DNA from 4 places in the Pantoea sp. LS15 genome. Region 4 is predicted to be linked to each of the others. Evidence: predicted binding sites of a transcription regulator. Region 4 holds the regulator's gene; each other region holds the start of a gene.
The links. Region 4 encodes PhoB, which activates phosphate uptake and scavenging genes when phosphate is short. Its sites were predicted from a motif close to CTGTCATAAAACTGNCNNAT; they were not measured.
Positions count from the first base shown of each region.

Region 1 (4,431 bases), on a different contig from region 4:
CGGAAGTGGAGAAGGCGGCGTCCGCTGCTGCTAAAGGAGACACCATGACCCCGATTGCCGTCACCCTGCTGACCGGTTTCCTCGGCGCAGGTAAAACCACCCTGCTGCGCCATATTCTGAACGAGCAGCACGGCTTCAAAATCGCCGTTATCGAAAACGAGTTTGGCGAAGTTTCGGTAGATGATCAGCTGATCGGCGATCGCGCCACGCAGATCAAAACCCTGACCAACGGCTGCATCTGCTGCACCCGCTCTAACGAACTGGAAGACGCTCTGCTGGACCTGCTCGACAGCCGCGATCGTGGTGACATCAATTTCGACCGTCTGGTGATTGAATGCACCGGCATGGCTGACCCCGGCCCAATTATTCAGACCTTTTTCTCCCATGAGATCCTCTGTCAGCGCTACCTGCTGGACGGCGTGATTGCACTTGTCGATGCCGTCCACGCCGACGAACAGATGAATCAGTTCACCATTGCTCAGTCTCAGGTGGGTTATGCCGACCGCATTCTGCTGACCAAAACCGACGTGGCGGGTGAAAGTGAAAAACTGCGCGATCGCCTGACGCGCATCAACTCCCGTGCCCCAATTTACACGGTGACGCACGGCGATATCGACCTGTCCCAACTGTTCAATACCAATGGCTTTATGCTGGAAGAGAATGTCACCTCGAAGCCGCGTTTTCACTTTATGGCCGACAAGCAAAACGATGTGTCATCGATTGTCGTCGAGCTGGACTACCCGGTGGATATCAGCGAGGTCTCCCGCGTGATGGAGAACCTGCTGCTGTCGTTTGCCGACAAGTTGCTGCGTTACAAAGGGATGCTGTGGATTGACGGCGAGCCGAACCGCCTGCTGTTCCAGGGTGTGCAGCGCCTGTACAGCGCCGACTGGGATCGCCCGTGGGGAGAGGAATCACCGCGCAGCGTGATGGTGTTTATTGGTATCCAACTCCCGGAAGAAGAGATTCGGGCGGCGTTTGCGGGTCTGAAGAAATAACTGCTATGCATCCCCTCTGCCCTGTAATTTATTAACCTGAAGCGATGAATTTTGTATCAGGAAAATGAATAAATTACAGCGATGTCCTGGTCCGGCTGTAAATCGCCGAAGCGTTTCCGTAGGGCCGGGGCGAGGCGCAAGGATGCGCCGAGAGGGCGTGGCCTGCAGGGATGCAGGCTCATGCCCGACCCGATAGCCCGAAGGAATAAGCTGAGGGAACCGCGAAGCGGCGATTTACCGCCGGGAGCCCGGGTCGCCAGGGTGGTGGCGATTGAGCCACCCTGGCACGTTCACAGGTCATGCCGTTCCAGAATAGCAAGGAACATAAAGTGAACGGAATAACCTCCACAGCGGTATGTTCCCCCTCACCCCAGCCCTCTCCCTCAAGGGAGAGGGGGCCGTCTGTGCAGGCATTATTTTGTGGGGAAACTTATTTCACCGCCTCCGGCAGCGTCACAATCCACAGCTCGCTGTCAGATTCCGGCTTCTTCAGCGGCTTCACGCTGAGCGTGGTTTCAACCGGCTTGTCATCAAGCGTCAGCGTCCCCTGCGCGTTCACCCGATAATCCTTGAGCTTCTTGCCCTCGACCGGGTTTTGCATTACCGCTTTCACGCCAAAGTCGTTGTCGTTTGCTATTGCCAGCGTTTTGCTGTCGATCAGCGCCATCCCTTCGGCCTTCTCCTGCTGCCAGCCGAGGGCACGTAAATCGACGACCTGCGTTTTCTCCGCAAGGGTTATGCCGCGCTGCGCCAGGGTCTTCTCATCATCAAACTCGGGGTACTCGCCCGGCTTGTCAAAGGCTGAAAGGTCGCTCGCCTTGCTGAGATCCACCTTGTAGATCAGGTTACGCATCCCGTCGTTTTTATCGCTTCCCTGCTCAATCAGCAGGATGTGCTGGTCATCGAGCGCCACAATGTCGCCAATTTTGGCATCACTGTTTTTGCTGTAGGCGGAGCTGTCGATGGGATAACCGTACATCGCGGTTTTCCCGGTCGCCGGATCGAAGCTGACCAGACGCGTAAACAGCGCCTGTTTTTTACTTTTACCGTCGATATCCAGCGTGCTTTGCACAGCGGCAATAATGCGCCCATCAGGCATACGGGTCAGGCCTTCAAAGCCCCGGTTCGGTTGACGCCATTTGATAATGTTTGGCAGACCGCCCGCGATGGATTTTTCCCCTTCCGCCGCCTGCGGCCCGTGGATCGCCAGGATTTTCCCTTTGCTGTCGACGTTTATCAGGAACGGACCATACTCATCGCACAGCCAGTAACCCCCTTTTCCGTCCGGCGTGATGCCTTCCGTGTCCAGCCCACGGTTGTCACCTTTTAGCGTCTTTAACGTGTCGCTTAACGCGACCTCATTAGTGGAGCCAATCACGCCGCTTTGCAGTGGCAGACCGTTAATCTCGCCCTTCTCGTCATGCAGAGGGCGAGCATCAATGGCCTCGGCTTTACCGTTTTGCACACGGATCGTCATCAGCAACGGCGCGAAATCCGGCGTAACAAAAATTTTGGCTTCGTTTTTACCCATTTTTGGCGCATCCGCATTCGGACCGCGATCGGTAACCGTCACGAAGGTCAGTGCATCACCCTGCTTGCCCGTAAACAGCAGGCCAGAACCAATACCCACTGGGAGCCCGTTCGGGAACGCATCGGCAAACGCGCCGCTGTATTTCACATGGGAGCCGTCAGGGAAGCTGACGATATATCGCTCAGCGGTAGGCTGTGCCGCCAGGCCAGAGAAAGAGAGCGCACAACCGATAAGCACAGGAATAATTTTTCTTTTCATATTGTTAGCATCCATAGAGTGAAGCCAACACCGTAAAGAATCAACGTGTCAGAAAAATGACATTGGATGGCGAGGTATAAAACATGAAAAAACTGGATATCCTTCTTCTTTCTGCTCTGACGATGAACGTCAAGTTGGGTATATCCGGAAGCTTCTTAATGAAGCGCTGCAAGACGGTAGTCTGACGTGGTATAAAAAACGTCCAGAAGGAGTTCCCATGACCAATACCCGACACATCCGCCAGACGTTTCACCGCACCTCAGGGCTTGAGTTGCGCAGTACGTGGCAGAGCACGCAAGCGTACAAACGTCATTGTCATCCTCAGCTCTCCATTGGCGCGATAGTAGAAGGCCAGACCAGCTGCATATGCCATGACAGAGAGTACATCCTCCAGCCCGGGGACCTGATTGTGATCCCGGCTTATGTGCCGCACAGCTGCAACCCCGTCGCCGGAAAGCCGCGCAGCTACCACATGCTCTATATCGACACCGGGCTTCCTTTGGCGCTTCAGGTGATTCGCGACCCTACTCTCTTTAAGCACTACCTTGATATTGTTGAGACAATGTCTCCTGCATCCTTGGGCACGCTGCTTTCCGCCCTTCCCCGTTGTGCGGATAATGCAGAGTCGCTTCGCTCAACCAGCCAACAGGTTCAGCAGGCGTTTCTTGACGACCTTGCCGCACCGCCTTCCCTCGACGAACTTGCCCAACGATTCTCGCTGCGCAAGGAGACGCTGATCCGCACTTTCAGACAGGACACCGGCCTGACGCCGGGCAGCTTCCTCAACATCTCCCGTGTGGAGTATGCCAAAGCGCGGCTGCGAGCCGGGGATAATATCGCCGACGTCGGCTACCAGAGCGGGTTTGCCGACCAGAGCCATTTTCATAAGACCTTCGTGAGCTATACCGCCGCCACGCCGCGCCAGTACGCCACGGGCCGATCAATATCAGACAATAAATAGGTTCTGCCTTTCCGTAGTCTGTACCCGGTTTTGCATTCTGAGGTCGCTATGGAACTGTTCTTCCCTTCCGCTTTTCTCGCCCTGGCGCTGGCGCACTTTGTTGCCCTGTTAAGCCCGGGCCCGGATTTCTTCCTGCTTGTGGGTTACTCGGCGCGTTATCGGCTGCGCGGCAGCGCCGGGCTGTGCCTCGGTATCGCTGCGGGCAACGGGTTGTATATCTTACTGGTCATTATCGGCTGGAGCGCGCTGCGCCAGTTTACGTGGCTGTTTACGCTTATCGAGTTTTGCGGGGCGCTGTACCTGCTGTGGATCGGCTCGCATCTGGTGCGCAGCGGCCAGCAGGCGCTGGCGCTGAATGAAACTCACCAGCGCTTCCCTTCACTGCGTAAGCAGATCTTTTTGGGGCTCGGCTCCGCGCTGCTTAATCCGAAGAATGCGTTGTTCTATCTGGCACTGATGACGGCGCTACTGGGACCGGACGTCACGCTGCTTCAGCAATCGACCTGCGGCGTCTGGATGGTGATGGTGGTGCTGGTGTGGGATCTGGCACTGGTGTCGCTGATGGGGTTGCCCGCCGTTCAACAGAAGCTCAGCCGCTCGCTCTGGTTGATTGAACGCGCGGCAGGAGTAGTGCTGATGGGGTTTGGTGGGTGGGTGTTGTCGCGGTTGCTATGAAAGGATTT
Region 1 is NZ_JAAVXA010000010.1:59,591-64,021, reverse strand. It holds gene HED65_RS15335 (YbdD/YjiX family protein) at 1-34, shown strand, start outside; gene yjiA (GTPase) at 45-998, shown strand; gene HED65_RS15325 (esterase-like activity of phytase family protein) at 1,429-2,787, opposite strand; gene HED65_RS15320 (AraC family transcriptional regulator) at 3,005-3,748, shown strand; gene HED65_RS15315 (LysE family translocator) at 3,797-4,423, shown strand.
Region 1: a site for PhoB is predicted at 2,833-2,852, ahead of HED65_RS15325 (esterase-like activity of phytase family protein). Genes of this name have one in related genera too.

Region 2 (4,431 bases), on a different contig from region 4:
ACGTAAGTAATAAAACTTACGCGCGAAAGCATCAGTAAGTTGTGAAGCCATGTACACCTTTCCAGATACGGGAGGCACAGTCATTTCTTTCTGTACCCTGGTGGCAAATTCGCCACGGCCAGAGCGCCATATCTTTCGACACAGGCACAAGGGCTAGAGTGTATGTTTTCAATTTTGAAAACGTGGTTATGGCGATAGTAGCGCGGAAATTCTGACTGCGCCATTATCCCTTTACGCTATATAATCATCTATATAGCGAATCAATCCTGAATTTTCACTACAGAATACCTAAAAACCGCACTTTCACATTGATATACGTCATTTTGCATCGGCTGAGGCATCGTCTTTTAGGGGTAGTTAGGTTACTGTTACGCGATCAAACGTGATAAGGAATACGTATGCGCAATCGCACTTTTGCGGATCTTGACCGGGTAGTCGCTCTTGGCGGAGGCCACGGCCTGGGTCGGGTTATGTCCTCTTTGTCGTCACTCGGCTCAAGGTTGACAGGGATAGTAACCACCACCGATAACGGCGGCTCAACCGGACGCATCCGTCGTGCCGAAGGCGGCATTGCCTGGGGAGACATGCGCAACTGTCTGAACCAGTTAATTACTGAACCGAGCGTGGCTTCGGCGATGTTTGAGTACCGTTTTGGCGGTAATGGCGAACTTTCCGGGCATAACCTCGGAAACTTGATGTTAAAGGCGCTTGATCACCTGAGCGTACGGCCTCTGGAAGCCATCAATTTAATCCGTAATCTGCTTAAAGTCGATGCATTCCTGATCCCTATGTCTGAACAACCGGTTGACTTGATGGCAATCGATGCCGAAGGACATGAAGTTTACGGCGAGGTGAATATTGACCAACTCATCCTGCCGCCAACAGAGTTAATGACCTACCCGAGCGTACCCGCCACGCGAGAAGCGGTGGAGGCAATCGGGGAAGCGGATCTTATCCTGATCGGTCCGGGCAGTTTTTATACCAGCCTGATGCCGATTCTGCTGGTGAAAGAGCTGGCACAGGCGCTGCGCCGCACCCCTGCCCCGATGGTTTACATCGGCAACCTGGGCCGTGAGCTGAGCCCGGCAGCGGCGAGCTTGTCGCTGCCGGACAAACTGAATTTAATGGAGCATTACGTCGGGAAGAAGATCATTGACGGCGTGGTGGTGGGGCCAAAGGTTGATGTATCCGGTATCGGCGATCGTCTGGTGGTGCAGGAGCCGCTGGAGGCCACAGACATCAAATACCGTCATGACCGCCACCTGCTGCGTGAGGCACTGGAGAAAGCGATTCAGGCGCTGGGATAACCAAATATGCCCGGTGGCGCTGCGCCACCGGGCAAAATCCACTACGATGCCGCGATAAAGAGATCCCGCAACTGATGTAACTGGTCGCGGATCTGCGCCGCCTCTTCGAACTCCAGATTCTGCGCGTGCTGCATCATCTGGCCTTCCAGTTCGTGGATTTTCTGCTGCAACGCTTTTGGCGTCAGCACAACGGTATCCTCTTCCACCACTGAACGCGCCTTGCCGCGACCTTTCGTTTTGGTCTTCGCAATGTTCTGACCCAGCGCCAGGATATCCACCACCTTCTTGTTCAGCCCCTGCGGGATGATGCCGTGCTCTTCGTTGTAGCGCTGCTGCTTCTCGCGGCGGCGCTCCGTTTCACCAATCGCTTTCGCCATCGACGGCGTAATTTTGTCACCGTACAGAATCGCTTTACCGTTAACGTTTCGCGCGGCACGACCAATCGTCTGGATCAGGGAACGTTCAGAACGCAGGAAGCCTTCTTTGTCTGCATCCAGAATCGCCACCAGCGAGACTTCCGGCATATCCAGACCTTCTCGCAACAGGTTGATCCCCACCAGCACGTCAAACTCGCCCAGACGCAGATCGCGGATAATCTCCATACGCTCAACGGTATCAATATCCGAGTGCAGATAACGCACCTTCTCACCGTGCTCTTCCAGATACTCGGTCAGGTCTTCTGCCATGCGTTTAGTGAGTGTGGTCACCAGCACACGCTCATTAATGGCGGAACGGGCGCGGATCTCAGAAAGCAGGTCATCCACCTGAGTCGCCACCGGCCGGACTTCAATGACCGGGTCCAGCAACCCTGTTGGACGCACCACCTGATCAACCACCTCGTCGCCTGATTTCTCCAGCTCGTAGTTACCAGGCGTTGCCGACACATAAATGGTTTGCGGCGCTAGCGCCTCAAACTCTTCAAACTTCATCGGACGGTTATCCAGCGCCGATGGCAGTCGGAAACCATACTCCACCAGCGTCTCTTTACGCGCGCGGTCACCGCGATACATCCCGCCGATCTGTGGGATCGTGACGTGGGATTCGTCGATCACCAGCAAACCGTCTGCCGGGAGGTAATCAAACAGCGTCGGCGGCGGCTCGCCCGGCCCACGACCGGAGAGGAAGCGTGAGTAGTTCTCAATACCGGAGCAGTAACCCAGCTCGTTCATCATCTCCAGATCAAACTGGGTTCGCTGGCTCAGACGTTGCTCTTCCAGCAGCTTATTGTTCGCCAGCAGCACCTTACGGCGCTCGGCCAGCTCCACTTTGATCTCTTCCATTGCCTGCACGATACGCTCGCGTGGCGTGACGTAATGCGTTTTCGGGTAGATGGTGAAGCGCTGGATCACCGACTCAATATGGCCGGTCAGCGGGTCAAATAGCGACAGGCGTTCAACCTCTTCGTCAAACAGCTCGACACGCAGCGCCATGTCGTCCGATTCAGCCGGGAAGATGTCGATCACTTCACCGCGTACGCGGAAGGTGCCACGCTGGAACGCCTGGTCGTTGCGGGTGTACTGCAGCTCTGCCAGGCGGCGTAAAATCGCACGCTGATCGATGATCATCCCCTGCGTCAGGTGCAGCATCATCTTGAGATACAGATCCGGATCGCCCAGACCGTAGATCGCAGAAACAGACGCCACCACCACCACATCACGACGCTCAAGCAGCGCTTTCGTTGCGGAAAGACGCATCTGCTCAATGTGTTCGTTTACCGAGGCATCTTTCTCAATGAAGGTGTCAGAGCTCGGAACATAGGCTTCTGGCTGGTAGTAATCGTAGTAGGAGACAAAATATTCCACCGCGTTATCCGGGAAGAACTCTTTCATCTCGCCATAAAGCTGCGCAGCCAGGGTTTTGTTGGGGGCAAGTACCATTGTGGGACGCTGCAGGTCCGCGATAACGTTGGCAATGGTAAACGTTTTGCCCGAGCCGGTTACCCCCAGCAGCGTCTGGTGCGCCAGCCCATCTTCCAGCCCCTCTTCCAGACGACGGATCGCCTCAGGCTGATCGCCAGATGGACGGAAAGCAGAATTCAATTTGAACGGTTTACTCATGGGCGACGACCTGATGACGTTATAAGCGGCAGGTGAGTAATTTTACTCCTTGTTGCCAGGAATGCCAGTAAAAAACACTGGATGAAAAACCAGTAGCATGTCAGGATATTTAGAGTAGCGACTGAATGATTAGCGTAATAGCGGTCAAAGTTTGGACTCTGACAACATAAAACACCACCCGGGCCAGGTTATCCCCAGAACTTTTTCTTTTTTAACATTTGTCAAGCCAGGTAATGATAGTTTTATGGCAACCGGTGACACTTTCATTACGGTAATTGCTTTTATCTAACCAATTAAATAATAAGCGATATTTTCTAAAGCCGTGTTTCGCGCCAATTTGGGCGTAAGCCGCGTCTTCTCTCGCTTATCGCGTGTTTTCTAACTCTAATACACATGGTTATCCACAGGAATAGTGGATAACTGCTTCCAGCCCGTGCAGACTGCCGCTCAGCAAATTCCCGGATTTTCCCATGGGACAGCAACAAAAAATTTTTATAGCTATTTTTTGGTGATTAACAGTTGTGTCATTCATAACCAACCGATGGGATCTTGCTCACATTTCCATCATTTCCTGCCCTGCACCACAACTCAACATCTCTGGCACCGTCGATGTGCAAAACCTCAATTTGTTATCCCGCAACGTTGAGGTTTACTCCTAAAAAAGCTCTTTTTTTAATCACTTTCAGGTTTCTGGCAGGAGTTTTGCACAATCAAAAACGAGCCTCACCTACACACATTTTTAAGGAGAGAAAGATGTTGAGTCTGCGTGCAGTGAATCAGTTTTACGGAAGCCAACATACGCTATGGAACGTGGATTTAGATTTTCCGCAGGGGATGTGTACAGGCGTGGTTGGCCTGCCGGGAATGGGAAAAACCACGCTTATGAATTGTATCGCCGGGAAACTGCCCGTCGAGAGCGGCACGATTATCTGGCATGAAGCAGGGGCCCCGCCATGTGATTTGCTCAACCCGCCATCAGAACAACGTTCAGACCCGAAAATAGGCTATGTCCCGCAGGACAGGCGGATCTTCTCCCAGTTAACGATTGAGGAGAATCTGCATATTGC
Region 2 is NZ_JAAVXA010000005.1:63,326-67,756, reverse strand. It holds gene moaA (GTP 3',8-cyclase MoaA) at 1-51, opposite strand, end outside; molybdenum cofactor riboswitch at 39-173, opposite strand; gene yvcK (uridine diphosphate-N-acetylglucosamine-binding protein YvcK) at 399-1,307, shown strand; gene uvrB (excinuclease ABC subunit UvrB) at 1,349-3,364, opposite strand; gene HED65_RS09770 (ABC transporter ATP-binding protein) at 4,118-4,431, shown strand, end outside.
Region 2: a site for PhoB is predicted at 3,596-3,615, ahead of uvrB (excinuclease ABC subunit UvrB). Genes of this name have one in related genera too.

Region 3 (4,431 bases), on a different contig from region 4:
GTCTGGCGCGTATCAACGATCGCTTCAAACGTGAAGGCAAACCTCTGCTCAAGAAACTTGACGATCTGCCAAAAGATTACAAGGAGCCAGATCCCTATCTGGATGAGACGGTGCATATTGCACTCGACCTGGCGAATCTTGAAAAAGAGAAACCTGCCGTACAACCTGCTCCGGCAAAATAATCTCCCAACAGGCACAAGAAATTGTGCCTGTTTCTTTTTGTTCTGCATCCTTCCGTCAGGCAGGTTTCCAATTGTGTAAAGTTGTGTCTTTCTGGTGACTTACGCCCGCCGGATGCTTGAAAATAGCCACAATACCCATACGATGTGGGTAATCGCATAGTGCGTTTTGTTAAACTGAGGTTAAAAGAAAATTATGATGCGAATCGCGCTCTTCCTGCTCACCAACCTTGCGGTCATGGTGGTTTTCGGGCTCGTGCTAAGCCTGACAGGAATTCAGTCGAGCAGCGTTCAGGGTCTGTTGATTATGGCGCTGCTGTTTGGTTTTGGTGGCTCTTTCATTTCACTTCTGATGTCGAAATGGATGGCACTGAAATCGGTAGGTGGTGAGGTTATTGAACAGCCGCGTAACGATATGGAACAGTGGCTGATGAATACGGTTGCTCAGCAATCCCGTCAGGCTGGGATCGCCATGCCACAGGTCGCTATTTACCATGCGCCGGATATCAATGCGTTTGCTACGGGGGCCCGACGCGATGCATCCCTGGTTGCTGTCAGCACCGGGTTGTTGCAGAACATGAGCCGTGATGAAGCCGAAGCGGTTATTGCTCACGAAATCAGCCATATCGCAAATGGTGACATGGTGACTATGACCCTGATTCAAGGCGTGGTGAACACCTTTGTTATCTTTATCTCCCGTATTCTGGCGCAGATTGCGGCAGGCTTTATGGGTGGCAACCGCGACGAAGGTGAAGAGAGCAATGGCAATCCGCTGATCTACTTCGCTGTTTCCATGGTACTGGAACTGGTGTTCGGTATTCTGGCAAGCATTATCACCATGTGGTTCTCCCGTCACCGTGAGTTCCACGCGGATGCCGGCTCCGCAAAACTGGTTGGGCGTGAGAAAATGATTGCTGCGCTTCAGCGTCTGAAAACCAGTTACGAGCCACAGGAAGCGAACAGTATGATGGCTTTCTGCATTAACGGAAAATCGAAGTCACTGAGTGAAATGTTTATGTCTCACCCGCCGCTGGATAAACGTATCGAAGCGCTGCGTAGTGGGGAATACATGAAGTAACGTGAAGAACCGCAATAAGCCGGGCTGGAGAATACTCCGCCCGGCTTTTTTTATGCCTGGACTCTGGGCTGGGTAATGCGTAGACCGCTGACGATAGCCGCGAGGGTCGCAAGGGCTCCAGCGCTCAGGAGTGCAATGTGATTACCGTTTTGCCCCGCAAGGTTGAACATCAGGGCAACCAGTGCTGCACCGGTGCTTTGCCCCAGCAAACGCGCGGTACCCAACATACCACTGGCCCCTCCACTGCGATGACGCGGCGCTGAGGTAATAATGGTGTGATTGTTGGGGGACTGGAACAGGCCAAACCCGGCACCGCACAGGATCATGCGCCAGATAATGTCCAGATCGGAAGGCGATGGCGGCAGCAGTGCCAGCGCGAAAAGGCCTGTTGCCATCACTGCCAGCCCCAGTGCACCTAATAAACCAGCATGAACGCGTTCAATTAAGTAACCCGCCAGCGGTGCCATCACCATCGTAGCCAGTGGCCAGGGGGTTAACAACAGCCCGGTCTCCACTTCGGAACGTCCCACCACGCTTTGCAGGAAGAAGGGCAGTGAGACCAGGGCCAGCATCTGGGCGCAGAACGAACAGACAGACGTACAAATGGAGAGTGAAAAGAGGGGAATACGCAGCAGATCAACCGGCAGTAACGGTACAGGAAGTGTGAGCTGGCGGCGAACAAAGAAGAAACCTGTCACAAGCAAGACAATGAGTTCTGCGGCAGTAAGCATCAGGGATTGTCCTTGTGCAAAACCACTCAGGGCCGTAATCAACAGACCAAAAGTGAGGGCATTCATTACCGCGCTCACTACGTCGAAGCGCGGCATTGTACTTTTGGGACCGTTAGCCGGGAGAAAACGCAGGGCAAAGAAGATAGCCACGATACCCAGCGGCACATTTATGGCGAACAGCCATTGCCAGGACGCGACGGAAAGAATGGCTGCCGCAATAGTTGGCCCGGCGGCGGAAGAGACCGCGACAATAAATGAGTTTATTCCCATGCCGCGCCCCAGATGGCGCTGAGGATAAATCAAGCGGATCAACGCCGTGTTTACACTCATGAGTGCTGCGCCACCAAAACCTTGCGCTATACGTGCAAGTGTCAGGGTATGTAGCGAATCAGAAAGAGCACATAACAAAGAGGTGAAGGTGAAAACCACCAGGCCGCACTGATACACCCGACGATAACCGAACATATCGCCCAGAAAAGAGAACGAGAGCAGGGAAATCACGATTGCAATCTGATAGGCGTTAACTATCCATATTGAACTGGCGGGGGAGGCATGCAGATCGCTGGCGATGGTTGGCAGGGCAACATTCGCAATTGCGCCGTCAAGGACGGCCATTGAAATACCGATAATAATGGTAGCAATAGCGCCATACCGCTGGGGTAAAGGCAGGCCATCGGAAAGGTTCTTTTCCATTAGGGGTAAAAAGCTCAGTGTGAAATTATTCTCAGGGTAACTATTTTAGCATCGTTAATGCAGTGATATGTCGCAGATTTGTAACGAAGTAAATGCGGATTGATTGCAGGTAACATGACGGGAACTTATAATAAAAACCAGTTCTGATTTTTATAAAACACTCGCTATGAGGTGGTAAATGGCAATTGCCGATTTGGATAAACAGCCAGATTCTGTTTCTTCCGTGCTGAAGGTGTTTGGCATCTTACAGGCGCTCGGGGAAGAGCGTGAAATTGGTATTACAGAGTTGTCGCAGCGTGTGATGATGTCGAAAAGCACTGTTTATCGCTTTTTGCAAACCATGAAGTCACTGGGTTACGTTGCGCAGGAAGGCGAGTCTGAAAAATACTCTCTGACACTGAAACTGTTCGAACTGGGTGCCCGTGCGCTGCAAAATGTTGACCTGATCCGCAGCGCCGATATTCAGATGCGTGAAATCTCTCGTCTGACCAAAGAGACTATCCACCTGGGGGCACTGGATGAAGACAGTATTGTCTACATCCATAAAATCGACTCCATGTATAACCTGCGAATGTATTCACGCATTGGCCGTCGTAACCCACTCTACAGTACTGCAATTGGTAAGGTTCTGCTGGCATGGCGCGATCGTGAAGAAGTAAAACAGATCCTCAATGGTGTGGAATACAAACGCAGTACGGCACGAACCATTATCAACACCGATGAACTGTTAACCGTGCTCGATAAAGTGCGTGAGCAAGGGTATGGCGAAGATAACGAAGAGCAGGAAGAGGGCCTGCGCTGTATTGGCGTTCCGGTATTTGACCGCTTTGGTGTCGTGATTGCAGGGCTGAGTATTTCTTTCCCTACGTTGCGCTTCTCAGAAGAGCGACTGCACGAGTATGTGGCTATTCTGCATACTGCAGCACGTAAGATTTCTGAGCAGATGGGTTATCACGACTATCCGTTTTAATCCCTGTTAGCATAAAAAACGCCGCATTTTTGCGGCGTTTTTTGTCGTTAGCCGGGCTGATCAGCCATTATCGATGACGACAGACATTTTACGCAGTACCGGGCAGTTAGTCAGGCCAATGATCCCGCTATCAGAGTGCAGATACTGCGCCGTGCTCACGCCTTGTGCTGTTAAGTATTTACACTGAATGCCTAATCCTGCTGCGTTTTCAGTGCTTCCCACCAGCACGCCATAGCCTGTTAACAGAAGACCAATCCAGACGATAGCCAGTACAATAATTGTTCGAATAATTAAGCGCATCAATGCCTCTTTATCGTTGTTATCATTAATCAAGCGTAAACGGTTTACGCTATGAAACAAGTGCATGATTCTGAAAAAGGTTTGATGGCGGTACAGTTAGTCCTTGTTTAAGATAACCGTGATAACCTGGTTACATCAGGTCTTTAGACGGAGTGTGGAGTGAAAAAAATACGCTGGGTAATTCTGATAATCGTGCTGATAGCGTGCGTGGTGTTATGGACGCAGACTATCAATGTGATGTGCGATCAGGATGTACAGTTCTTTAGCGGCGTTTGCGCAATAAATAAGTTTATTCCGTGGTAACACGCATTTTTTATCAAGGTGATTTCCTTCCTTCGCGCCAGTGGTAAAATAGACGTTTTTATTGAGGTGGTGAAATGGGTGAGTTACTGAATTCGGGGCTGCTGAATATGGCATCCCTGATGATTTCTTTGGTCGTTCTGCTTGTGGGGCTGGTCATTTGGTTTTTTGTGAACCGAG
Region 3 is NZ_JAAVXA010000001.1:31,073-35,503, forward strand. It holds gene prc (carboxy terminal-processing peptidase) at 1-182, shown strand, start outside; gene htpX (protease HtpX) at 376-1,257, shown strand; gene HED65_RS00150 (MFS transporter) at 1,308-2,681, opposite strand; gene kdgR (DNA-binding transcriptional regulator KdgR) at 2,860-3,651, shown strand; gene HED65_RS00160 (YobH family protein) at 3,712-3,951, opposite strand; gene mgrB (PhoP/PhoQ regulatory lipoprotein MgrB) at 4,111-4,254, shown strand; gene HED65_RS00170 (YebO family protein) at 4,329-4,431, shown strand, end outside.
Region 3: a site for PhoB is predicted at 2,749-2,768, ahead of kdgR (DNA-binding transcriptional regulator KdgR). Genes of this name have one in related genera too.

Region 4 (4,431 bases):
CTCGGCGGTATCACGCGTCATCAGGTCGTTTTGCGCCTGAGACACTTTTTGCAGACGCGGCGTTTCGTGATAGAGCGCCAGACAAATGGCGTCGAGCAGGGTGGTCTTGCCTGCACCGGTCGCACCGGTAATGGCAAACAGCCCGTTGCTGGCAAAGGGCTCAGCGGTAAAGTCAATTTTCCACTCGCCCTTGAGTGAGTTGAGGTTTTTCAGACGCAGGCTCAGGATTTTCATGCGTTTTCTTCCTCGTTATTCAGTGCGTGCAGCGTATCGGCGAACAGCTCGTTCAGCCGGGCGCGTTTTGCATCATCCATCTCTTCCTGGGCCAGTCGGCGTTCAAAAACCTCTTCGACCTTAAGTTCGCTCAGCGTTTCGCGCTGAGCACTCAGCAGGATTTTTTCGCGCTGCTCGCGACTACGGCGTACCAGTAAAACCTCGACAGGAAGATCTTCCGTCAGCGCCTGAATTTTTCGCTGCATATCATGCAGATAGTCGTCTGTCGTGATTTCGATATCCAGCCAGACGGGGGGATTAAGCGCAGTGCCACGCCACTGTTCAAGCTGGGTGGTGATGGCATCAAGGTCACCCTTCAGCACCGCCAGCGGCTGGGTGACAGGGACCTCCAGCGTTTCGACGGCGCTGAGTTTACCTTCGTTAAAACTCACCAGATGCACAGATTTGGCTTTACCTGTCTCATCAAAACTTAGCGAAATGGGCGAGCCGCAATAGCGAATGTGTTCGCAGCCACCGATGATCTGCGCGCGGTGAATATGCCCAAGCGCAATGTAGTCGGCAGGCGGGAAATTTTGCGCCGGGAACGCATCCAGCGTGCCAATATAGATGTCACGTACGGCGTCACTTTTACTGGCCCCGACGGTGGTGAGATGTCCGGTCGCAATCACCGGAATGAGCTGTTCGCCGCGCAAGGTACAGGCATCGGTATATTGTTGGTGATAATAATCAGTGATGCTCTGCAACAGATGCTGCTGTTTTTCCCCGCCGGACATCCCCGCCTGGCTCTGCACGATATCGCGTGGGCGCAGGAAGGGAACCGGGCACAGCACCGCCCCCGGTGTACCATCGCGTTTTTTCAGGATCTGCGGAGCATGCCCGGCACTGGCCACCACGGTAGTGTTCAGGAAGGCCAGGATGTCGCGGGACTCATTCAGCGTGGCGACGGAGTCGTGATTACCGGCGACAATAACCAGATGACAGCCGGTTTGCTGCAGATTTACCACGAAGCGGTTGTACAGCTCACGCGCATAGCTTGGCGGCGAACCGGTATCGAAAATGTCACCCGCAACAATAATCGCATCCACTTCGTGCGATCGGGCCGTATCCAGCAGCCAGTTCAGGAACGCTTCATGCTCCGCTGCCCTGCTTTTGCTGTAAAAGTTTTGACCCAGATGCCAGTCCGAAGTGTGAAGTATGCGCATAGGAGATCCGTGGCGAAAAAAGATGTTGGCGATTATAAACATTCAGGGGGCGGAAAATAACCGCTGTAATAAAACAACAGTTTGCCATTTATGGTGGTAAGGTTTTTCATAAATCTGTCATAAATCTGACGCATAATGACGCCGCATTACAAACTTGTAACTTAAATAAGATAAGACAGGGCAAAGTATGGCGAGACGTATTCTGGTCGTAGAAGATGAAGCTCCAATTCGTGAAATGGTGTGCTTCGTGCTCGAACAAAATGGCTTCCAGCCGGTTGAAGCGGAAGATTATGACAGCGCGGTGAACCAGTTGAATGAGCCCTGGCCCGATCTGATTCTGCTCGACTGGATGTTGCCTGGCGGCTCTGGACTGCAGTTTATCAAACACATTAAACGTGAAGCGATGACCCGCGATATCCCTGTTGTCATGCTGACGGCGCGTGGCGAAGAAGAAGATCGCGTACGTGGGCTTGAAACGGGTGCCGATGATTACATTACTAAGCCGTTCTCCCCGAAAGAGCTGGTTGCTCGTATCAAAGCCGTAATGCGCCGCATTTCACCGATGGCAGTGGAAGAGGTGATTGAGATGCAAGGTCTGAGCCTTGACCCGACCTCACACCGTGTCATGACGGGCGAAAATCCGCTCGACATGGGACCTACCGAATTTAAACTCCTGCACTTCTTTATGACTCACCCGGAACGCGTTTACAGCCGCGAACAGTTGCTGAATAACGTCTGGGGAACTAACGTATATGTCGAAGACCGGACGGTTGACGTCCATATCCGCCGCCTGCGAAAAGCGCTGGAACTGAGCGGCCACGATCGCATGGTGCAGACGGTCCGCGGCACGGGTTATCGTTTTTCTACCCGTTTCTGAACAATGACAGGAGTGTGACGCGTGCTGGAACGTCTGTCATGGAAAAGGCTCGTCTTTGAACTGATCTTATGTTGTATTCCGGCCTTCATTCTGGGGGCCTTTCTTGGATACCTGCCGTGGTTTCTGCTGGCTTCGGTCACCGGGCTGCTGATCTGGCATTTCTGGAACCTGTTACGCCTCTCCTGGTGGCTATGGGTTGACCGAAGTATGACACCGCCGCCGGGAAGCGGCAGTTGGGAACCGCTGCTTTACGGTCTGCACCAGATGCAGATGCGCAATAAAAAGCGCCGCCGCGAACTGGGAAGCCTGATCAAGCGTTTTCGCAGCGGGGCGGAGTCGCTCCCGGATGCGGTCATTCTGACGACCGAAGAAGGGACTATCTTCTGGTGTAATGGTCTTGCGCAACAGTTGCTGGGGTTGCGCTGGCCGGATGATAATGGCCAGAATATCCTCAACCTTCTGCGTTATCCTGAGTTTGCTCAGTATCTGAAAAAGCGTGATTTTACTGGTCCGCATAATCTGAAACTCAATAATGGTCGTCATCTGGAAATCCGCGTGATGCCCTACAGCGATCAGCAGTGGCTGATGGTGGCGCGCGATGTCACCCAGATGCACCAGCTGGAAGGCGCGCGACGCAACTTCTTCGCGAACGTGAGCCACGAATTACGTACCCCGTTGACCGTACTTCAGGGTTACCTGGAGATGATGCAGGAGCAAACGCTTGAAGGTGCGCCACGTGAAAAAGCGCTGCACACCATGCGCGAGCAAACGCACCGTATGGAAGGTCTGGTAAAACAGCTGTTGACGCTATCGAAGATTGAAGCGGCGCCAACGCTTGCGCTGAATGACACCATTGATGTCCCCATGATGCTGCGGGTGGTGGAGCGTGAAGCACAAACGTTAAGCCATAAGAAGCACCACCTAAGCTTTGAGGTCGACAATACGCTGAAGGTACTGGGCAGTGAAGATGAACTGCGTAGCGCCATTTCCAATCTGGTGTATAACGCGGTGAATCATACGCCGGAAGGGACGGAGATCGTGGTGCGCTGGCAGCATACCCCAACGGGCGCTGAATTTAGCGTCGAGGATAATGGTCCGGGGATTGCACCGGAGCACCTCCCGCGTCTGACCGAACGCTTCTATCGCGTGGATAAAGCGCGATCGCGGCAGACAGGGGGAAGTGGCCTGGGGCTGGCAATTGTAAAACATGCCGTCAATCACCATGAAAGCCGTCTCGATATTCAGAGTACACTGGGTAAGGGAACCCGCTTTAGTTTCGTGATCCCGGAACGATTAATTGCCAAAAAGATCGCCTGATAACGGGTGTGTCATTTTACCTTTCCACGGGTCAGCGTTTGCTGGCCCGTTTGCTTTGCAGTCAAACGAAACGCGAATGAATTTTATACGGCTGACTGTTTTTTGTTCGCATGATTAGCCATGGGTTTTTCTGATAATTAGCGTATTGTGCTGGTGTGTATTTTCATGCTGGCATATTGTTCTGGTTTTACGATCCCACCTTGCCTTTAAACGTTATAAGCGTTTAAATTGCGCCCCAGATACTGTCAGACCGACTGTATTTGCGTGGTAAATCGAAAAACTATTCTTCTCCACGCCAGGACGGGAGCATTTCCCGCTGAAATTGAGCAATTTTTCGGCTGTATCTTCCCACCAGGGAAATCGAAAAGCTCAATGTTTTCAACACCACATCCACAGGCAGTAAGGTTTTATGACCCATCACTTAAAATCGCGTGACATCATCGCGCTGGGCTTTATGACATTTGCGCTGTTCGTTGGCGCAGGCAACATCATTTTCCCTCCAATGGTTGGCTTACAGGCGGGTGAACACGTCTGGACTGCTGCATTTGGTTTCCTGATTACTGCTGTGGGTTTGCCGGTACTGACCGTTATCGCCCTGGCGAAAGTGGGTGGCGGTGTTGATAGCCTCAGCACCCCGATCGGCAAAGTGGCGGGTGTCCTGCTGGCAACCGTCTGCTATCTGGCTGTTGGCCCACTGTTTGCGACCCCCCGCACGGCAACCGTTTCCTTCGAAGTAGGTATTGCTCCTCTGACGGGTGACGGCGCGATGCCGCTGTTTATCTACAGCCTGATCTACTTCGC
Region 4 is NZ_JAAVXA010000003.1:114,683-119,113, forward strand. It holds gene sbcC (exonuclease subunit SbcC) at 1-234, opposite strand, end outside; gene sbcD (exonuclease subunit SbcD) at 231-1,436, opposite strand; gene phoB (phosphate response regulator transcription factor PhoB) at 1,624-2,313, shown strand; gene phoR (phosphate regulon sensor histidine kinase PhoR) at 2,335-3,630, shown strand; gene brnQ (branched-chain amino acid transporter carrier protein BrnQ) at 4,040-4,431, shown strand, end outside.